Regions from separate parts of the Vibrio sp. R15-SG3-ISO1B genome, predicted to be linked through region 2. Evidence: riboswitches for the same ligand, from Rfam matches in the RefSeq annotation. Region 2 holds a riboswitch; each other region holds the start of a gene.
What was found. A riboswitch is a leader RNA that binds a small molecule or an ion and turns the genes downstream of it on or off. The one in region 2 is predicted to bind thiamine pyrophosphate.
Positions count from the first base shown of each region.

Region 1: another riboswitch for thiamine pyrophosphate. It lies ahead of thiB (thiamine ABC transporter substrate binding subunit); the one in region 2 lies ahead of thiC (phosphomethylpyrimidine synthase ThiC).
Region 3: another riboswitch for thiamine pyrophosphate. It lies ahead of thiD (bifunctional hydroxymethylpyrimidine kinase/phosphomethylpyrimidine kinase); the one in region 2 lies ahead of thiC (phosphomethylpyrimidine synthase ThiC).

Region 1 covers NZ_JCBDGG010000035.1:23,711-30,256, reverse strand. Annotated here, with positions in the region: gene AC6R0S_RS10795 (gamma-glutamylcyclotransferase family protein) at 1-56, shown strand, start outside; gene AC6R0S_RS10790 (DUF2799 domain-containing protein) at 100-480, shown strand; gene ppa (inorganic diphosphatase) at 569-1,096, opposite strand; gene fbp (class 1 fructose-bisphosphatase) at 1,287-2,300, opposite strand; gene mpl (UDP-N-acetylmuramate:L-alanyl-gamma-D-glutamyl-meso-diaminopimelate ligase) at 2,628-3,980, shown strand; gene AC6R0S_RS10770 (flavin prenyltransferase UbiX) at 3,996-4,619, shown strand; TPP riboswitch at 4,683-4,796, shown strand; gene thiB (thiamine ABC transporter substrate binding subunit) at 4,873-5,850, shown strand; gene thiP (thiamine/thiamine pyrophosphate ABC transporter permease ThiP) at 5,899-6,546, shown strand, end outside.
Region 2 covers NZ_JCBDGG010000006.1:1,425-7,970, reverse strand. Annotated here, with positions in the region: gene AC6R0S_RS01925 (thiamine phosphate synthase) at 1-760, opposite strand, end outside; gene thiC (phosphomethylpyrimidine synthase ThiC) at 771-2,714, opposite strand; TPP riboswitch at 2,876-2,974, opposite strand; gene crcB (fluoride efflux transporter CrcB) at 3,057-3,440, opposite strand; gene AC6R0S_RS01910 (multicopper oxidase domain-containing protein) at 3,550-4,932, opposite strand; tRNA gene AC6R0S_RS01905 (tRNA-Trp) at 5,083-5,159, opposite strand; tRNA gene AC6R0S_RS01900 (tRNA-Asp) at 5,203-5,279, opposite strand; rRNA gene rrf (5S ribosomal RNA) at 5,336-5,451, opposite strand; partial or broken rRNA gene AC6R0S_RS01890 (23S ribosomal RNA) at 5,671-6,546, opposite strand, start outside.
Region 3 covers NZ_JCBDGG010000017.1:37,859-44,404, forward strand. Annotated here, with positions in the region: gene AC6R0S_RS05310 (PstS family phosphate ABC transporter substrate-binding protein) at 1-940, shown strand, start outside; gene thiD (bifunctional hydroxymethylpyrimidine kinase/phosphomethylpyrimidine kinase) at 972-1,808, opposite strand; TPP riboswitch at 1,900-2,057, opposite strand; gene AC6R0S_RS05320 (LysR family transcriptional regulator) at 2,214-3,101, shown strand; gene AC6R0S_RS05325 (hypothetical protein) at 3,211-3,363, opposite strand; gene AC6R0S_RS05330 (PhoX family protein) at 3,758-5,635, opposite strand; gene AC6R0S_RS05335 (arginase) at 6,110-6,546, opposite strand, start outside.

The DNA of each region.
Region 1 (6,546 bases), on a different contig from region 2:
ATGTCAGCCAATTGGATGTGTTGATTGCATCGGGCGATTGGTGCCAGCGCGTCTAGCGACATTTTATGGTGAGAACAAGCGTTCAATAAGGAGAGTCCTATGTCAGCGCTGAAACGTACCATCACACCCGTCGGGGCGTTCGTCGCCCTGTTACTCACAGGCTGTACCACTGTCACTACGCCAACGTCTAGCGTCGATCAAGATTGGTATCAGTTCGGTGTTGATCGCGGTGAAAACGGCTTACTGAACTTGTCGCAATCTAAGTTAGCCAAAGCGGATCAAGCTGGCCATTTGAACGACGACCGTTATGCCGCCTATTTGGCCGGATATGAGCAAGGTCGCGGCCAATATTGTCAGCAAAACGCCTACATGCTTGGTGTGAGGGGCAAACCCTATTATGGGGTGTGCGACCGTCTTGACCCCTTCTTCCAGCAAGACTATGTATCAGGGCGTAATTCCACGGCAGGTTCGGGTTTTTAATGGTTGAATACCGATAAAGAAAACGGCCAGAGTGTCACTGCTCTGGCCGTTTTCTGTTATTTAATGAGTCACGGTGGTTGGGTGAGGATTACTTACTCGCGCGCTCAAACGACTCCAGAATCTCTTGGCGCGCGGCAGCGACGTCTTCCCAGCCCTCCACTTTGACCCATTTGCCGCTTTCGAGCTCTTTGTAGCGCTCAAAAAAGTGGGTAATTTGCGCTTTGAGCAGATCAGGAATATCACCGACATCTTGGATGTGCTCGTACTCTTTGGAGATTTTACTGTGCGGCACGGCGAGCACTTTGGCATCTTCACCTGATTCATCGGTCATTTTCAATACACCGACAGGGCGACAGCGAATCACACTACCTGGCATCAAGGGATAAGGGGTCGGCACTAGGACATCAACCGGGTCACCATCTAAAGAGAGTGTGTGATTCACATAGCCATAGTTACATGGATAGAACATAGGCGCGGACATAAAGCGGTCCACAAATACCGCGCCAGAATCTTTGTCGACCTCGTACTTGATCGGATCGGCATTGGCCGGAATTTCGATGACGACATAAATGTCATCCGGGAGTGATTTCCCTGCAGGGACGTGATTAAGACTCATGGGCAAGCTTCCTTGTTATTGGTCGATATGTAGGCAAATACCTTACCGCTAAACTTGGTTTTTTGTAAATGACGGACGATGAGAGCTTGGTCAAGAAAACACCGATTGTGAAGCGCAGCGACTGGGGAAGCTATGGAAGTTCATAAAAAACAAGGCGCTCAGTGAGCGCCTTGAAGAGAATAGCTGAGCCTTATTGGTCTTTGTATTCTGCGAGGAAAGATTCGACTTTCTTGACCATGTTTTTTGAGCCAACAAAGAAAGGCACACGTTGGTGCAGCTCTGTGGGATCAATATCCATGATGCGTTTCTCACCGTCTGAGGCAATACCGCCCGCCTGCTCAATAATGAACGCCATTGGGTTACACTCATAAAGAAGACGCAGTTTGCCGTTCGGGTGGCTTTGCGTGCTTGGGTACAGGTAAATGCCTCCTTTCAGTAGGTTACGGTGGAAGTCCGACACCAAAGAGCCAATGTAGCGAGACGTGTACGGGCGACCGTCATTCGGTTCGTTTTCTTGGCAGAATTTGATGTACTTTTTCACGCCCATTGGGAAACGGAAGTAGTTACCTTCGTTAATTGAGTAGATGCGGCCATCTTCTGGCACCATCATATTCTCATGAGACAAGCAGAACGTACCGATCGATGGATCGTAGGTAAAGCCATTGACGCCATTGCCTGTGGTGTAGACAAGCATGGTTGATGAACCGTAAATCACATAACCGGCCGCGACTTGCTTGTTGCCTGGTTGAAGGAAGTCTTCTTCTGTCGGTGGGGTACCGATAGGAGAGACGCGGCGATAGATAGAGAAAATCGTTCCGACAGAGACGTTAACATCGATGTTAGATGAGCCATCGAGTGGATCCATCAATACCACGTATTTGGCGTTTTTGTTCAGTTCTTTATTGAACGCGACCGCCTCATCTTCTTCTTCACTTGCTACGCCACACACTTGATCACGTGCTTCAAGTGCTGCTTTGAACTTCTCGTTCGCGTAAACATCCAGTTTTTGTTGGGCTTCGCCCTGAATGTTCTCACTACCAACGGCACCGGTGATATCACCAAGGCCCGCCGCGTTAATTTCGCGGTTGACGATTTTAGCCGCAAGGCGAATCGACGACAGTAGGGATGATAGATCACCGCTAGCGTGGGGGAAGTCCGTCTGTTTTTCAACAATGAACTCGCCAAGGGTGCGCATTCCAGACATGTTTATTCCTTAAAATCGCATAAGTTTGGGGGGAGTTGGGCAACCTCTTGCCATTTTATTGTTGGGGCGCAAGAGGGACGAAGCTATGCGTGAGCTTTTGTTTTTGCCTTGAGCAATTGTAAAACCATGATCTTATTATTGGTAACGAACTAACTGTCTAACCTCTCAATTTTTTTGGTAATTATTCAAATATTTTCACGGTTTTTCATCTTGAACAAACTTTGCTCGATTGTGCCAAGATTTCACATCCGAAGGACAAAGAGGTTCGCTTTTCAAGCCATTATCGCCATAATGAGCACTTCAAATTAGCCTTTTCAGGATCACTCTATGCATATTCATATCTTGGGAATTTGTGGCACCTTTATGGGAGGAGCGGCAATTTTAGCGCGTCAATTGGGGCACAAAGTCACCGGCAGTGACGCCAATGTGTACCCGCCCATGAGCACGCTACTTGAATCGCAAGGTATTGAAATTATAGAAGGGTTTGATCCTGCGCAGTTAAATCCGGCGCCCGATTTGGTGGTGATCGGTAATGCGATGAGCCGTGGTAACCCGTGTGTCGAGCATGTACTGGATAGCAACCTGCGTTACACCTCCGGCCCACAGTGGCTGCAAGAGTTTCTGCTGCATGACCGATGGGTACTGGCGGTCGCGGGAACGCACGGCAAAACCACCACATCCAGTATGCTCGCTTGGATTCTGGAAGATTGTGGTTATGAACCCGGTTTTCTCGTGGGCGGCGTGCTTGGCAACTTTGGTTTGTCGGCAAGGTTGGGCAACAGCCCGTTTTTCATAGTTGAAGCTGATGAATACGACAGCGCTTTTTTCGATAAGCGTTCTAAGTTCGTTCATTACCATCCACGTACCTTGGTCATGAATAACCTTGAGTTCGATCATGCAGACATCTTCGATGATCTGGAAGCGATTAAGCGCCAATTTCACCATCTAGTGAGAACCGTACCGGGCAATGGTCGGATGTTTACTCCTCAATCAGACCAGGCGCTGCAAGACGTTATTGCCCGTGGCTGCTGGAGCGAACAAGAGTACACAGGGTGCGAATCTGGCTGGCAAGCGCAAAAAGAGGCCCAAGATAGCAGTGTCTTTGATGTCTTATTGGCGGGAGAAATAGTGGGTCGAGTGACGTGGAATTTAGTCGGCGATCACAACGTCAGCAATGCGTTGATGGCCATCGCGGCGGCGCGTCATGTGGGGGTCACTCCGGATCACGCTTGTGAGGCGTTAGGGCGCTTTATTAATACCAAACGCCGCTTGGAGTTAAAAGGGCAGGTCAATGACATCACTGTGTATGACGACTTTGCTCATCATCCAACGGCGATTGAACTGACATTGGGCGGCTTACGTAACAAGGTGGGTCAATCCCGAATCCTTGCGGTGTTGGAGCCGCGTAGTGCAACCATGAAACGCGGGGTGCACAAAGAAACGCTTGCGGCCTCATTGCAGGCGGCAGATGAAGTGTTCCTCTTTCAGCCTGAGTCAATTACTTGGTCGGTGAGTGAGATTGCCGAGCAGTGCGCGCAACCCGCTTATGTCTCTGACGACATCGACGACTTGGTGCGCAGCATCGCTAGGCATGCTCGCCCCGGCGATCAGATTCTTGTGATGAGTAACGGCGGGTTTGGCGGAATTCACGACAAACTGTTAGCGCAATTAGCCCAATAATAAGAGATACGCACAATGGCTGAAAAATCCATCACCCTCGCTTTTACCGGAGCCTCAGGCGCGCCTTATGGGCTGCGTTTGTTGCAGTGCTTATTGGCCGCGGATTATCAGGTTTACCTGCTGGTTTCATCGGCGGCGCGAGTGGTGTTGGCCACCGAACACGGATTAAAACTGCCTGCCAACCCAGACAGCGCCAAGCAAGCCTTGGTCGCCCATCTCAGCTGCGATCCGGCTAAATTAGTGGTGTGCGGCAAAGAGGACTGGTTCTCGCCCGTGGCCTCTGGCTCAGCGGCGCCCAAGCAGATGGTGGTTTGCCCTTGTTCGGCGGGCAGTGTGGCAGCGATTGCTCATGGTATGTCCGATAATTTGATTGAACGCGCCGCTGATGTGGTGATGAAAGAGCGTGGTCAATTGCTGCTGGTGGTTCGAGAAACGCCTTTCTCAACCTTGCACCTTGAGAACATGCACAAGCTCTCGCAGATGGGCGTCACTATTATGCCGGCCGCGCCCGGTTTTTATCACCAACCTAAATCGATAGACGATCTTATTGATTTTATGGTCGCGCGCATTTTGGATCACCTCGGCATCGAGCAATCCTTGGTGGCGCGCTGGGGCTATGATCAACGTAACGATTCGTGATTGTGTCTTGGTGGGCCGTCACGCAAGTATGGCTATTGTAGGGCAGACCTATTACAATCAAGCCGAACCTCATCGGGGAGCTATTCATTCACTGAATGACGCTGAGATCGAGCTTTGCTCGGGACCCGTAGACCTGAACCAGATAATGCTGGCGTAGGAATTGAGCGAGGACATCAGACGTCTGTTTGTCCCTCAGACCTGCGTGGCTCAACAAGGAGAGCGAGCAGTGAAATCCACTTTTATCCCTTCATTTATGCCACTTTGTGCCGCCGCGGCACTGACGTCTTTTTCTGCAACCGCAGCCGATACGTTAACCGTTTATACCTATGACTCTTTCGCTGCCGATTGGGGCCCAGGCCCAGTGGTAAAAAAAGCGTTTGAAGCACAGTGCGACTGTACGTTGAATTTTGTAGCTTTGGATGATGGCGTCTCTATCCTCAATCGCTTGAGACTGGAAGGCGACAATAGCAAAGCCGATATTGTGTTGGGGTTAGACAACAACTTGATGGCAGAAGCGCAGCAGACCGGTTTGTTGGCTGAGCATAGCGTCGATACGTCATCCGTCACCTTGCCAGGCGGCTGGTCCAATACGACCTTTGTGCCGTACGACTACGGTTACTTCGCGTTTGTCTACAACAAAGAGACCTTGGCTGAGCCACCGACTAGCCTCAAAGCGCTGGTGGAATCAAATGACGACTTAACAGTCATCTACCAAGACCCGCGTACCTCAACCCCGGGTCAAGGTTTGATGCTGTGGATGAAATCTGTCTATGGCGACGAAGCGCCGCAGGCGTGGAAAGCGTTGGCGAAAAAGACAGTGACGGTCACGAAAGGGTGGTCAGAAGCGTACTCGATGTTCTTAAAAGGCGAGTCTGACATGGTGCTCTCTTACACCACGTCACCTGCGTACCATCTGATTGCCGAAAATGATGCTAAGTTCGCTGCGGCGAATTTCGCGGAAGGTCATTACACTCAAGTAGAAGTGGCCGCCAAAGTTAAAACGAGCGCGAACAGCGAGTTGGCGGATGCCTTTATGCAGTTTATCCTCAGCGATGACTTTCAGTCGGCCATGCCCACAGGGAACTGGATGTACCCTGTCACTGACGTCGCGTTGCCAGAAGGGTATCAAAGCCTGACGAAGCCAAGCCAAGCCTTGAGCTTTAGCGCTGAAGAGGTGGCTACCCACCGCAAAGCGTGGATTCGTGAATGGCAAAACGCGTTGACCTTCTAAGGTTAGGCGTTCGTGCAATCTGTCCCTAAATTAGGCGTATGGGTCGCGATGCTGATCGCGGCCTTTGTCGTTTCAGCGCTGCTGGCATTGCTCAATCAAGCGCCTTCCCTCGATCTGCGCGTCATTTGGCAAGATCCTTATTACCGCCACGTTACCCAATTTAGCTTCTATCAATCTTTTCTCTCAACGCTGCTCAGTGTCGGTTTGGCGATCCCCGTCACCCATGCTTTGTCGCGGCGGCAGTTCATCGGCAAAGCTTTGGTACTCAAGCTGTTTGCGACCACTTTGGTACTTCCTGTGTTGGTGGGGGTGTTTGGCTTGCTGGCGATTTATGGGCGCAGTGGTTGGCTGGCGACACAGCTTGCGCAGTGGGATCTCTCGTTGCCATTTAATATTTACGGTTTGCATGGCATTTTGCTCGCGCACCTCTTTTTTAATCTTCCTTATGCGGCGCGTTTGCTGCTGCAATCACTAGAGTCGATTCCGGCGGAGCAACACAAACTGTGCGCCCACTTAGGCATGGGCCATTGGCAAAAGTTTAAGTGGGTCGAATGGCCGCGGATGAGGCAGCAATTAGCGCCCGTTTGCGGGTTGGTGTTTATGCTCTGCTTTACCAGTTTTGCCACTGTTATGGCATTGGGCGGCGGGCCCAAATCGACCACCATTGAGCTCGCGATTTACCAAGCGATCAAGTTT
Region 2 (6,546 bases):
ATGCAATCGCACGTATCACCTGCGCTTCCAAATCAGCTTGCTGTGGATCTTTGATGCGCAGCTGTATGGTTTTAATGCCTAGAGGAAGTAATCGTTCAATCCAACTGACATCGTCGACCACCGGATAGAGACCCAACACCTCTTTCGCCATGGAGGGAAAAGAGATCGCGCGGCCTTCAGTTTTCCAACCAACACGAATGCCGAGAGTTTCGTCCTCGAGCACAGGCGTAGGAAATTGCTCTAAACAACATGGCCATTGAGATGTTTCACGTGAAACATGCCCCATCGCACGTGCGAGCGTCAGTGCATCTTCAACGGGAAAATCGAGCGCCCGCAAGGTGATAAACCATGCAAAGTGCTGTGTAGCATCAAGCGCCATTTGGTGGACATTAAGCGCACGCACTTCAGCATGAGCACGCGTGCTGTGTTGCCAAATATCGAGCACGCGCCCTTCGCACCTTGCGCCAATAACGATCGCATGCGGGGCATAGTCCGCCAGCGAGACATCACCCTCTGCAACTGAGTACACCAGTTGATGGATGTTTTGTTCGCTGTCGTCACTGAGAGAGGAAGACTCAGAGACTTGCGTATCCCGAGCAATCCAAACAGAAGAAGACGCACCGCGCAGTTCAACCGTCGACTCAGCCCCTTCAATCAACTGAATCTCTCGTGTGGCAAACCCTTGCTCGCCGGCTAATGCCAAGCATTGCGCGATATCATCGCGCAATGTGGGCTCTGAGTGAGGAATCACAATTTTCATCGTCGCGCTCCTAAGACTCTGCACTTTCAGGCTGAGCGGCAGGATGATACAACTCAGAACCCGATTGACGGAACTCCTCTGACTTTTGGCGCATCCCTTCAAGTGGATCATCGAGCATTTTAACGGAGATGGCTTGGTCGGCTTCGACTTGTTGCGTGTCTTTAGCGTACTCGCGCACTTCCTGAGAAATTTTCATCGAACAGAATTTTGGTCCACACATTGAACAAAAGTGAGCCACTTTGCCCGACTCTTGCGGCAAAGTTTCATCGTGGAAAGCTCGCGCTGTATCAGGGTCAAGCGACAAATTGAACTGATCCTCCCAGCGGAACTCAAAGCGAGCTTTTGAGAGCGCATTGTCACGAACCTGAGCACCAGGGTGGCCTTTAGCCAAATCCGCCGCATGCGCCGCAAGTTTATAAGCAATCAAGCCCGTCTTAACGTCTTCTTTATTGGGTAGACCCAAGTGCTCTTTCGGCGTCACATAGCAGAGCATCGCACAGCCGTACCAGCCGATCATCGCAGCGCCAATGCCAGAGGTAATATGATCGTACCCAGGGGCAATATCGGTCGTCAGAGGACCCAAAGTGTAGAATGGCGCTTCGTGGCAGTGCTCTAGCTGCTCATCCATATTGGCTTTGATCATGTGCATAGGTACATGCCCAGGGCCTTCAATGATCACCTGCACGTCATACTCCCACGCGATCTTAGTCAGTTCACCCAACGTGCGTAGCTCAGCAAACTGCGCTTCATCATTGGCATCGGCCACCGAACCTGGACGCAAGCCATCACCGAGCGAAAGCGCGACATCGTACTTGGCACAAATTTCACAAATTTCGCGGAAGTGGGTGTAAAGGAAGCTTTCTTGATGGTGAGCGAGACACCACTTAGCGATGATCGAGCCGCCGCGAGAGACAATACCCGTGACACGTTTGGCCGTCATCGGCACATAACGCAACAGCAAACCGGCATGAATCGTGAAGTAATCGACGCCCTGCTCAGCTTGCTCAATCAAGGTGTCTCGCATCACTTCCCAGTTGAGGTTTTCTGCAATGCCATTCACTTTTTCAAGCGCTTGGTACATAGGCACGGTGCCGATCGGAACTGGGCTGTTACGTAGAATCCACTCTCGAGTCTCGTGAATATTGCGTCCGGTCGACAAATCCATCACCGTATCGCCGCCCCAACGTGTTGCCCAAACCAATTTCTCAACTTCTTCCTCAATGGAAGAGGTCACAGAAGAGTTACCAATATTGGCGTTCACCTTGACCAAGAAATTGCGACCAATGATCATTGGCTCCGCTTCCGGGTGGTTGATGTTGGATGGAATGATGGCACGGCCCGCGGCCACTTCTTGGCGGACAAACTCAGCACTGATGTCCTTTGGCAAGTGGGCCCCAAAGCTTTGACCTGGATGCTGTTGGTTCAACACCTCATCGCGATAACGAGCACGCCCCATGTTTTCACGCAGAGCGATGTATTCCATTTCCGGTGTAATCACACCTTGACGCGCGTAGTGGAGCTGAGTAACACACTGACCGCTTTTCGCACGGCGAATGCGAGGTAAGTTACCATAACGCAGCTCGTCTAGCGTATCGTCTTCCAAGCGCTGTTTGGTGTATACCGAACTGACCTCATCGAGCAGCTCCGTATCACCGCGCTCTTCAATCCACTGTTCACGTAACTTAGGTAATCCATGGTAGAGGTCAATCGTATGGTCAGGATCGGTATAAGGACCAGAAGTGTCGTAAACGCGAATCGGCTCATTGGGCTCAAAGATCGGCGCGTCTTTAGTACCGCCAATCAAGCTGTCAGCGAGGGAGATTTCTCGCATAGGAACACGAATATCAGGTCGTGAACCTTCTACATAAACCTTGCGTGAATTGGGGTACGCCTGTACCGAGAGGGTATCAATAAACTGTTTGGCTTCCAGTCTCGCTTGTTTGCGATTCGACATAGCATTTTTCCTTGCTCTTTATTGCTCGTAGGAGCATGAGTGTTAGAGATAAAAATGCTTGGCGGAAAGATGCAACAAGAGGGCGATCTGACGCGGGTACCTATCTGTAGATAGATCGCATGACGCTCAGATCAGAGAGAACGAATCCTAGATTAGGAGGGTCGATATCTTCTCTTGTTCCCTTCGCAGGTATTAACCTGATCAGGTTCAACGGATCCCGAATAAACGGTCTCAGCCTTATGGCACTCCGACAAGTGAACCGAGTATATAAAAACGGCTTGGATAAACCAAGCCGACCTGTGTAAATTTTGTCTAGTGAGGCTCAAAGCACCTCTAAGCAAGCTAGCTTTTGATCAGCAGTTGAAAGCCCACCCAAGCGGCAGAGATGCTTAATACTACATTGAGTAAGACATTGAGTCCCATCTTGAAAAAGGCGCCCTGCTGCATGAGTAAAACGTTGTCCATCGAAAACGTAGAGAACGTCGTCAAAGCACCAAGAAAACCGAGCCCGATGATCTGTCTCCATGGTTCAGTCGCAAGGTTGCCATTTTCAAACGCGGCGATCAGTAAGCCCATCGCCAGTGAGCCGACTACGTTAACAGTTAGCGTACCATATGGAAAACCTCGCCCCAGTAATGTCGCACACAGCTCAGACACTAAATAACGAGAGCACGCACCAACGGCGCCACCCATGGCAATAAACCCTAAAATTGCAAACTGACCCATAACCCCTCCAAATTTGTGGCGTTAGTGTAGCGCCAAACAGACAAAAAAACAGACTTCAGATCAATGTAATGACGCTAAACACTCTGTTAGATTTAAAAAGTTACAGGAGTCACTTTACTTCGATATAGCCCATCAAACCGGTTTTCATGTGCTCTATGACATGACAGTGATACATCCACCGACCGGGGTTGTCCGCGACGAAAGCCGCTTTGGCACGACCATTCTTGCCCAGTAGTACCGTATCCGTATGGAACGGCTCTAGGAGCGGCTTACCGTCCATTTCGAGCACGGTAAAGGTATGGCCATGAAGATGAATAGGATGATGGTACTGAGTGACATTTTTAAGATCGAAGATGTAGGTTTTGCCTAGCTCCAACTGCGCCAGCGGCGCAGGAATCGAATGACGACTCATCCCCTGCCACGCCACCTTGTTGGTCAACCAAAAGGTTGAACTCGCCTTGCCATCTTTGCCTACGGGCGTTACCGCACCTTGCCACTCAAACACAAAGTCAATCTCTTCAGCGTTGGGTAGATCGAGCGCGGGCACAGGGTTAAGAGGCAAACTTGGCAGCGCTTGACCCTGTGGCAAATCAGACGCGACGACATCAAATTCACACAGAGGAAAAGGGAAACGCCCCTTCATTTGACGAACAAACACTTTGTTGCCAGCAGATGGCGCAATCAGACCAAGATCCACCCTCATACCCGGTCCAACTTTATGCTGAGAGAGCTTCATTGGCGTGGTGACCGGGTTGCCATCAATAGCCAGTATCCAAGCCTCTGCCCCTTCAATCGCAATTGGATAGGTAATGGTATTGTCGACATTAGCAATGCGTAAGCGAGTGGTCGCGTGCGCTTTAAGCGTATATAAAGGCTCATGAACGCCATTCACACTGCTCCACTCCCCTGGCGTGCCCATCCGAGCACTTAAACGTGGGATCATTCTCTCCTTCCACTGCCCTTGACTGTCGATGTGCCAATGCTTGAGCATTAACGCATGCTCTTCATCAAAAACCACGGGGTCGCGCTCTTCAACAATAATCAGTCCAACGAGTCCTCGCCCTAACTGTTCAACGCTGTTCATGTGTGGGTGATACCAAAACGTGCCTGCGTCAGGCGGAGTGAATCGATACTCAAACGTCTCTCCCGGCATGATAGGCGCTTGACTGAGAAAAGGAACGCCGTCCATCTCGATCGGTATTCGCAAGCCGTGCCAATGTATGGTGGTAGGCTCTGACAGTTTGTTCGTGAAACGAATCACGACCTCTTCCCCCTGACGACAATAGAGTGTCGGCGCAGGGATCGCACCATTAAACCCCAGTACGTCTGTTTGATACCCAGGGACGAGTTCAGCCCGGCTAGGCTCAGCAGTGAGATCGTAAACATAGCCTTCTCGAGTCCGAGTTTGCCGAGTCACCGAACAAGCAGGAATCATTGAGAGAGCAGACAAAGCAAGTGAAGATTGAAGAAATTGGCGACGACTCAAAGCCATAACGGTAAACACCTAAAACAGACAAGACGTATAATGTAGCAAAATACTGCGAATGATTCTCAGTGCAATGAGTGATTTGTGTTTTGTCGCGTGCAAGATTAAAAAACGGAGACAAAAAAGGCTCTAGTCTTTCGACTAGAGCCTTAGATATGGCAGGGGTGGAGAGATTCGAACTCCCAACACGCGGATTTGGAATCCGCTGCTCTGCCAATTGGAGCTACACCCCTAAAAATTAGATTCAAAAAAACCTCGATAAACGAGGTTTATAAGTGGCGGAGTGGACGGGACTCGAACCCGCGACCCCCGGCGTGACAGGCCGGTATTCTAACCAACTGAACTACCACTCCGCAGTGGTCTATTTAAAGTCTTATCTCAATCGTGCTTTAAACAGATAATGTTCAAAGCCTGGCGATGTCCTACTCTCACATGGGGAAACCCCACACTACCATCGGCGCTAATTCGTTTCACTTCTGAGTTCGGCATGGAATCAGGTGGGTCCAAATCGCTATGGTCGCCAAGCAAATTTTGTTTAAGTTCCTAGAAGTGAGTGCCTAGACCCTAGTTCCTAGAACTTAATAATTCGGAAAGCTGTTAATTAAAGTTTCTAGTGCCTAGATGCGAGTTCCTAGAAATACCTTCTAGGTACTAGGAACTATTCACTAGGAACTGAATTCTCGTTCATTCACACAATCAAGTTTCGTTCTTGCTTTGAGTCCATCAAAACCCTTTGGGTGTTGTATGGTTAAGCCTCACGGGCAATTAGTACAGGTTAGCTCAACGCCTCACAGCGCTTACACACCCTGCCTATCAACGTTCTAGTCTCGAACAACCCTTAAGGGCACTTAAAGTGCCAGGGAAGACTCATCTCAGGGCTCGCTTCCCGCTTAGATGCTTTCAGCGGTTATCGATTCCGAACTTAGCTACCGGGCAATGCGTCTGGCGACACAACCCGAACACCAGAGGTTCGTCCACTCCGGTCCTCTCGTACTAGGAGCAGCCCCCTTCAATCTTCCAACGCCCACGGCAGATAGGGACCGAACTGTCTCACGACGTTCTAAACCCAGCTCGCGTACCACTTTAAATGGCGAACAGCCATACCCTTGGGACCGACTTCAGCCCCAGGATGTGATGAGCCGACATCGAGGTGCCAAACACCGCCGTCGATATGAACTCTTGGGCGGTATCAGCCTGTTATCCCCGGAGTACCTTTTATCCGTTGAGCGATGGCCCTTCCATTCAGAACCACCGGATCACTATGACCTGCTTTCGCACCTGCTCGAATTGTCATTCTCGCAGTCAAGCGGGCTTATGCCATTGCACTAACCTCACGATGTCCAACCGTGATTAGCCCACCTTCGTGCTCCTCCGTTACTCTTTGGGAGGAGACCGCCCCAGTCAAACTACCCACCAGGCACTGTCCTCACCCCAGATAATGGGGCTAAGTTAGAACATCAAACATACAAGGGTGGTATTTCAAGGTCGGCTCCACAGATACTGGCGTACCTGCTTCAAAGCCTCCCACCTATCCTACACATGTAGGCTCAATGTTCAGTGCCAAGCTGTAGTAAAGGTTCACGGGGTCTTTCCGTCTAGCCGCGGGTACACTGCATCTTC
Region 3 (6,546 bases), on a different contig from region 2:
ATTGCGTTCGACTGTTCTTGCTTCTGTATGCCTAGCGCTGATGAGTACCACGGCACACGGGAAAGATCTGATCAAAATTGAAGGGTCGAGTACCGTTTACCCGATTACCCAAGCCGTCGCCGATCACTTTATGCGTGCCGAGCGGCACAACACCCAAGTGGTGGTGGGCATCACTGGCACAGGTGGCGGATTTCGTAAGTTTTGCCGAGGCCGCACGGATATTTCTAACGCCTCTCGCCCGATTAAAGAGAAAGAGCGAGCGCTGTGTGAAATCAACCACATCGACTATATTGAGCTCCCTGTCGCACTCGATGCAATAACCGTGGTGGTGAACAAAGAAAATCAGTGGATCGATGCGCTCTCTCTTGATGAACTGAAAACACTCTGGGAAAGCACCGCTGAACGCACGATAACTCACTGGCAGCAAGTCAATCCGCACTTCCCTGATCGCCCCATCGTCCTGCACGGCCCTGGATCAGACTCAGGCACTTATGACTATTTTGTTGAGGTGGTGCTGGATGGCAAAGCGAGTCGACAAGACTACACCGCAAATGAAGACGATGAAGCCTTAGTCGCCGAAGTGGCCGCCGATCCCAACGCCATGGCGTTTATCGGCTTTGCCTACTATTTGCAAAATCAAGACAAGTTGAAAGCGATCGCCATCGCTCCCACTGGCTTCAACGCGGTCAAACCCAGTGTCGAGAACGTGATTATGGGACGATATGCCGCACTTTCCCGCCCTCTGTTTATTTACGTGAACAAACAGGCGCTAGAGAAGCGGCCATCACTGAAACGCTTTGTCGATAGTTATATCGACAGAGACAACATCAACAAAGTTGTCTCCCACTCTGGCTATATTCCTCTCTCTAATGATCGCTATGACGCGGCGCGTTTTATTCTCAACTCTAGCCGCTCTGGCTCGGTCTCGATGCCCAAATAGAGCCTTGTAATGCGACTGCACGCCATCGCGATTAACGTACATTTTGGTGACCAGAGAAAAAGTGGTGCACAGGCCCATGTCCTTGACCAATAGAGAGTTCATCGGCATGCGCAATGGCTTGTGAGATGTATTGCTTAGCCAAATGGACCGCTTTGTGCAGCCGATACCCTTGGGCAAGATAGGACGCAATGGCCGATGACAACGTACAGCCCGTACCATGAGTATTATGAGTGGCGACTCGCTTAGCGCGAATCAATTCACTGCCACTCCTTTCAATCAGCAGATCGTTACTGCTTTCGCCCTCTAGATGCCCCCCTTTAAGAAGCACTGTTTTGGCGCCCAAGGCGCGCAGGGCGTCAATCATCGCTCCCATCTCCTCTTCCGATGTCGGCGTTGCTCGCCCAGTCAGCGCCGCCGCCTCGGGTAAGTTTGGTGTGATCATATCGGCAAGCGGTAGCAGTTCTTTCTTGAGCGCCCCCACCGCACTGGCGTGCAGTAAGCTGTCACCACTGGTGGCCACCATCACCGGGTCCACCACGAGAAACTTGGGCTGATACGCCGCCAAACTTTGTGCCACGACACGGATGATTTCAGCGTCAGCCAGCATGCCAACCTTCACCGCCACGACATTGAGATCGCTCAATACCGCATCGAGCTGCGCTTGAACATGGTCGATAGGGATAGGATGAATGGCGTGAACACCACAGGTATTTTGCGCGGTAATGGCCGTAATAACGGAGCAGGCGTAACTGCCTGTTGCACTGATCGCTTTGATGTCGGCTTGGATGCCCGCGCCGCCGCCACTGTCGGAGCCAGCGATGGTTAGGACAATCGGAGTTTGAGGGTCATAAAATGCGGTTTGGTTCATCGGTGTTCCTCACGCACGCGTCAGGAACTGTGTGCAGAGCGCGTTGGCCAAGCACAACACATAACGGGCGAGATTGTGGCGACCCCACGACACCGCGTTATGAATAGTTCCCTACGTCAGTGCTAACTGAATCAGGTTCAACGGGTCTCGCGATGCGATCTCAGCCTTCCTTCTATGCTTCTACGACAGGCTCGTTAATCAAGCTATCGTTATGATTCGAGCAGAAGGAACGCTCCCCGACTATGTCGCCAACCTTAACCCTGTGATAGCGCAGATGCAACCTATTCAGATCACTTAAATAACCCGAGTGAATCGAGGAGTGGGCGATACGAACGCGACGTTTGGCACACAGAACATTATCGTTTACTCTTAATTTTATAAATTTTCGTTATTGATTTGACGGTTATGCTCAATCCACTCTGGCTCAAAACGTTTCAAACCTTGGTCGAGACCGGCCACTTTACTCATACCGCAGAAAAGCTGTTCATGACTCAGCCCGGTGTCAGCCAGCACATCAAAAAGCTCGAACAGGCTTGCGGCTACCCACTGATTGCGCGTCACAACAAGAGCTTTGAAGTAACGGAACAAGGCAGACAGGTCTATCAGTACGCAAAGCAGCGCGCCAAACAAGAAACAGACCTGATTGCTTCGTTATCTCAGGACGACGCGCATCGCGGTGAGGTGTCGGTCTCTTGCTCTGGCGCGTTGGCGCAGCTTATCTACCCGCATCTGCTCGATTTACAGTGTGAATTTGCACAACTGGTCGTCAAGCTGGAAGTCGCCCCCAACCGTAAGATCATCGACGATTTGGCTGAGGGGCGCGCCGATTTGGGCCTTGTCACTCACATCCCGCTCGACCCGAGAATCGAAGCGCAAGAGATAGGTCAAGAAACCATGTGTTTGATTGTGCCGGCAAACGTCGACGAGCCTATTACCCCTGAACTTCTCCTTGAGATCGGTTTAATTCGCCACCCCGACGCGGAGCACTATCTCTCGCTCTACTTTTCGCAGTGTGGCGACAAAGCGCTGGCGGGGATTGATATTCGCGCCCTGCGCACCTCGGGCTACATCAACCAACTCAGCCAAATTCTTCTGCCAGTTGCCAAAGGGCTCGGTTTTACGGTGCTGCCACACAGCGCATTCAGCTCTTTCACTTTGCGCGATCAACTTGCTGTGCATCAGCCAAAGAAAGCCGTCGTCGAGACCCTGTATTTGGTGAGCAAAAAACAAAGAGCGTGGCCAGCCCGTTTTCATACGGTGGTGGATAAGTTGACGGACGTGATCTCGCTATAACCCAACGCACTGCCATAGCCAAAATTTTCGATAGGCTTGAAACGCAAAATGGAGCCCAAGGCTCCATTTTTGCTGCTGCTTCAACGCTCATTATCGTCGTTATTTGAGGTCATGCCTCTAAGACGTCTTCGCCAGCGAGTTCAGAAATAATCAGTAGATCGGACTCATCCAGTTTAAGCCCCAGCATAGGGAGACCATGCTGAGCACTCCAACAACATAAGAAGACCACACAACCTAATGCTACCCAAAGTAGTGATACCATAGCCTAACCTCCTCCTCAGTTATCATCACCGTACTTAATAACCTAAAGGTGCCACTTCTCTCATCAGAAGGCGCTCAGATAGACTTTATTCTTTTTACGTTGGGGCGTCTGCGCCAATAGAAATGGGTTAGATTCGCCGGGTCAATCGCTCAATGTCGTATTGTTATCTGGAGTTTATTCGGATTAGAACACCTTAAGGTTATGCTGAGTACTCTTTCAATATAGGGATTGCGATTGTGAAGCGCAACACTCTTTGTGGTGAACACACGAAACCTTGACGTTTTTTATGCGAGCGATCGCATAAATATGCCAATGTGGAAATCGGCAATAAAAAATGGGCGCTCGTGGCGCCCATCTTGATACGAATGATTGTTGATGCAAACAGTGAGACAGCTTAAGCGCCAATAACGCCGCCATCTTCACGGGTAATGGCAACGATGGTGGAGCGAGGCTTGCTGTCACCACCACCAGGGTAGTGAGATGGCGCACCTTTCTCGCCCGGATGCTGAACACCCACAAACATGGTTTTGTAGTCGGCGGAGAAGGTCAGCCCCGTGATTTCACAAGCAATTGGCCCCGTCAAGAAACGTCGCACTTCACCAGTATTAGGATCGCCGCACAACATTTGGTTGTTCCCTTGACCTGCAAAATCGCCCTGATTTGAGTAGTTTCCGTCCGTTTGAATCCACAAACGACCGGCTTTATCAAAGCCGATACCATCCGGGCTATTAAACATGTTGTCGGCGTTGATGTTGTCACTGCCCGCGTAGAGCGAATCTTTGTGCACCGTTGGGTTGCCAGCAATCAGGTACAAATCCCAATCAAACTCTGCTTGGGTGTGATCGCCCGAGGTCGGTACCCAGCGAACAATTTGTCCGTAGTGGTTCTCAGCGCGAGGGTTCGGACCACCGACAGGTTGGCCCTCTTTTACGCCGCGGTTTTTGTTGTTGGTGAGGGTACAGAAGACGTGTTGGTTGTCTGGGTGCACCGCCACCCACTCTGGGCGATCCATCGTGGTCGCGCCAACTTGAGTCGCAGCGCGACGTGCAAAAATCATCACCTCGGCTTGATCGTTAAAACCGTTCTCTTTAGTCAGGCCATTTTTGCCATAAGTCAGTTCAATCCACTGCCCCTTGCCTTTCAACTCGTTGTCGTCCATCTCGAACTTGGCGACATACAAGGTGCCCTCTTCAAGCAAGTTGCGATTGGCAGCATCATTGCCCGGTTGGTAGCGATCGCGAGAGACAAATTTGTAAATGTGCTCCCCGCGCTCATCATCACCTAGGTACACCACGACATGACCATCATCGTTGATCAACAGTGCCGCATTCTCGTGCTTAAATCGCCCGAGTGCAGTGCGCTTAAGCGGCGTCGACGTCGGATCGTTTGGATCGATCTCCACAACCCAACCAAAACGGTGTGGTTCATTCGGATGCTTAGCGACATCGAAACGCTCATCGGTATCATGCCACTGGTAGCTGCTCTTCGCTGCTTTGATTCCGTAACGCTTATGATCGTCGCTCAACTCTGCCGTCGTACTGGTGCCAAAATAGCCGTGGAAGTTCTCTTCACAGGTTAAGTATGTGCCCCAAGGCGTTTGACCGTTGGCGCAGTTGTTAAAAGTGCCGAGTGGCGCTAAGCCTGAAGGATCCAATTCGGTTTTCATCAACTCATGACCCGCCGCTGGGCCTGTCAGGCGCATTTCTGTGTTAGCGGTAATACGGCGGTTGCGTTCCCCCGCTTTATCCACTTTCCACTCTCCGCCGGATTTGACGATTTCGAACACCGTCACACCGTGTGCCGCTTGCGCTTTTAATACGTCGTCCGCCGTCATCGCTTTACCGCCATGTTCGAACAAGTATTCGTAGTTGGTGTATTCGTTGTTCACCGCAATGACAGCGCGATCGTCACTGATAGGGAATAGGCTCATCCCGTCGGTGTTGTCACCAAACTGACGCGCTTGCGCGGCTGAATCTTGCTTACCGCTTTGATCAAACTCTGGCGCATCAGCAAAAATAGGATCACCCCAAGAGAGAAGCGGCGTGGCTTTATAACCTTTGGGTACGATGATCGCATCTTTTGTCGAGGCTGGCACTGCTTCGAAGTTGAGTAAACGACTATCACTCGATGCCGCTATCGCTTTCGCTATCGGGTTGAGGGAAAGAAACGCCCCTGCACTGACGGCAGCGGTTCCGGCTAAGAAACGACGACGAGATAGTCGCGCTTCGATCATCTGGCTAAATTGTGAATCCTGTTCATCACGATCCCACATTGCTGACTCCTTGCTGAGTTATCATTATATAAGCGAGCAAATGGTAGGCGAGCAAGGTTACACATCAGTTAAGGTTTTGTTTAACAAATACAAAGTAAAGATGATGTTTTTACTTCGATTGCATGACAAGATCAATAAATGGCGATCTCAGTCACATGTAAATTAGAAATTACGCCAATTTCGCGAAAAATTTGTGATCAAAACACTGGTGTTTCGCGCATTTCGCCGCTAAATTGAAATTGTTCATGAGGAACTAGATTCACATCTGCTCAATGAAGAGCATGGTATTTGACGTGAGGGATTATCATGAAGAAAATGAGAAAAGCACAATTGCATCGTGTTCGTATTCAATACTGGAAAGATTCGAACAAAAACACGAACAGCAAACCTCAATAACTGTGCAACCCCAACAAAGCTGGCTTAACCGCCAGCTTTAGTAGTTTTATAGGCCCCCGTTTTTCACCCACTTGAGCATTACGCTGCTCTATGATGACTGGGAAACAGTGACGCCAAGCCATTCACCACGCCCAATGTCTCTTTCGAATAAATGTGCTTGTCTTTGTAACCGACAAATTGCACTAAGCGCACCTTGCCTGAAAGCAGAACTTGGCGTAACACTCGATTGACCATCTGCACTTCGATCAACGTATCGGATTCCAACCGCGTCACGGGCTGTAAGCTGGCGAGATCAATATTGATCACCACGTCATCACAATGTGACAAGTAGTGGCTCAACTGCTGCTTCACAGTAAAACGAGAGCGAAAGTGGCACTCGTTGACGGACAACCAATCACAGCCAAGATCTTCTGCATAATCAAGCAGCTTCGGATCTTGATTGTCCGAGTCCACACCAAGGCAGAACAAGCGGCTTTGCTGACTGCGCTGCAAGACAAAATGAAACAGCGAGCCTT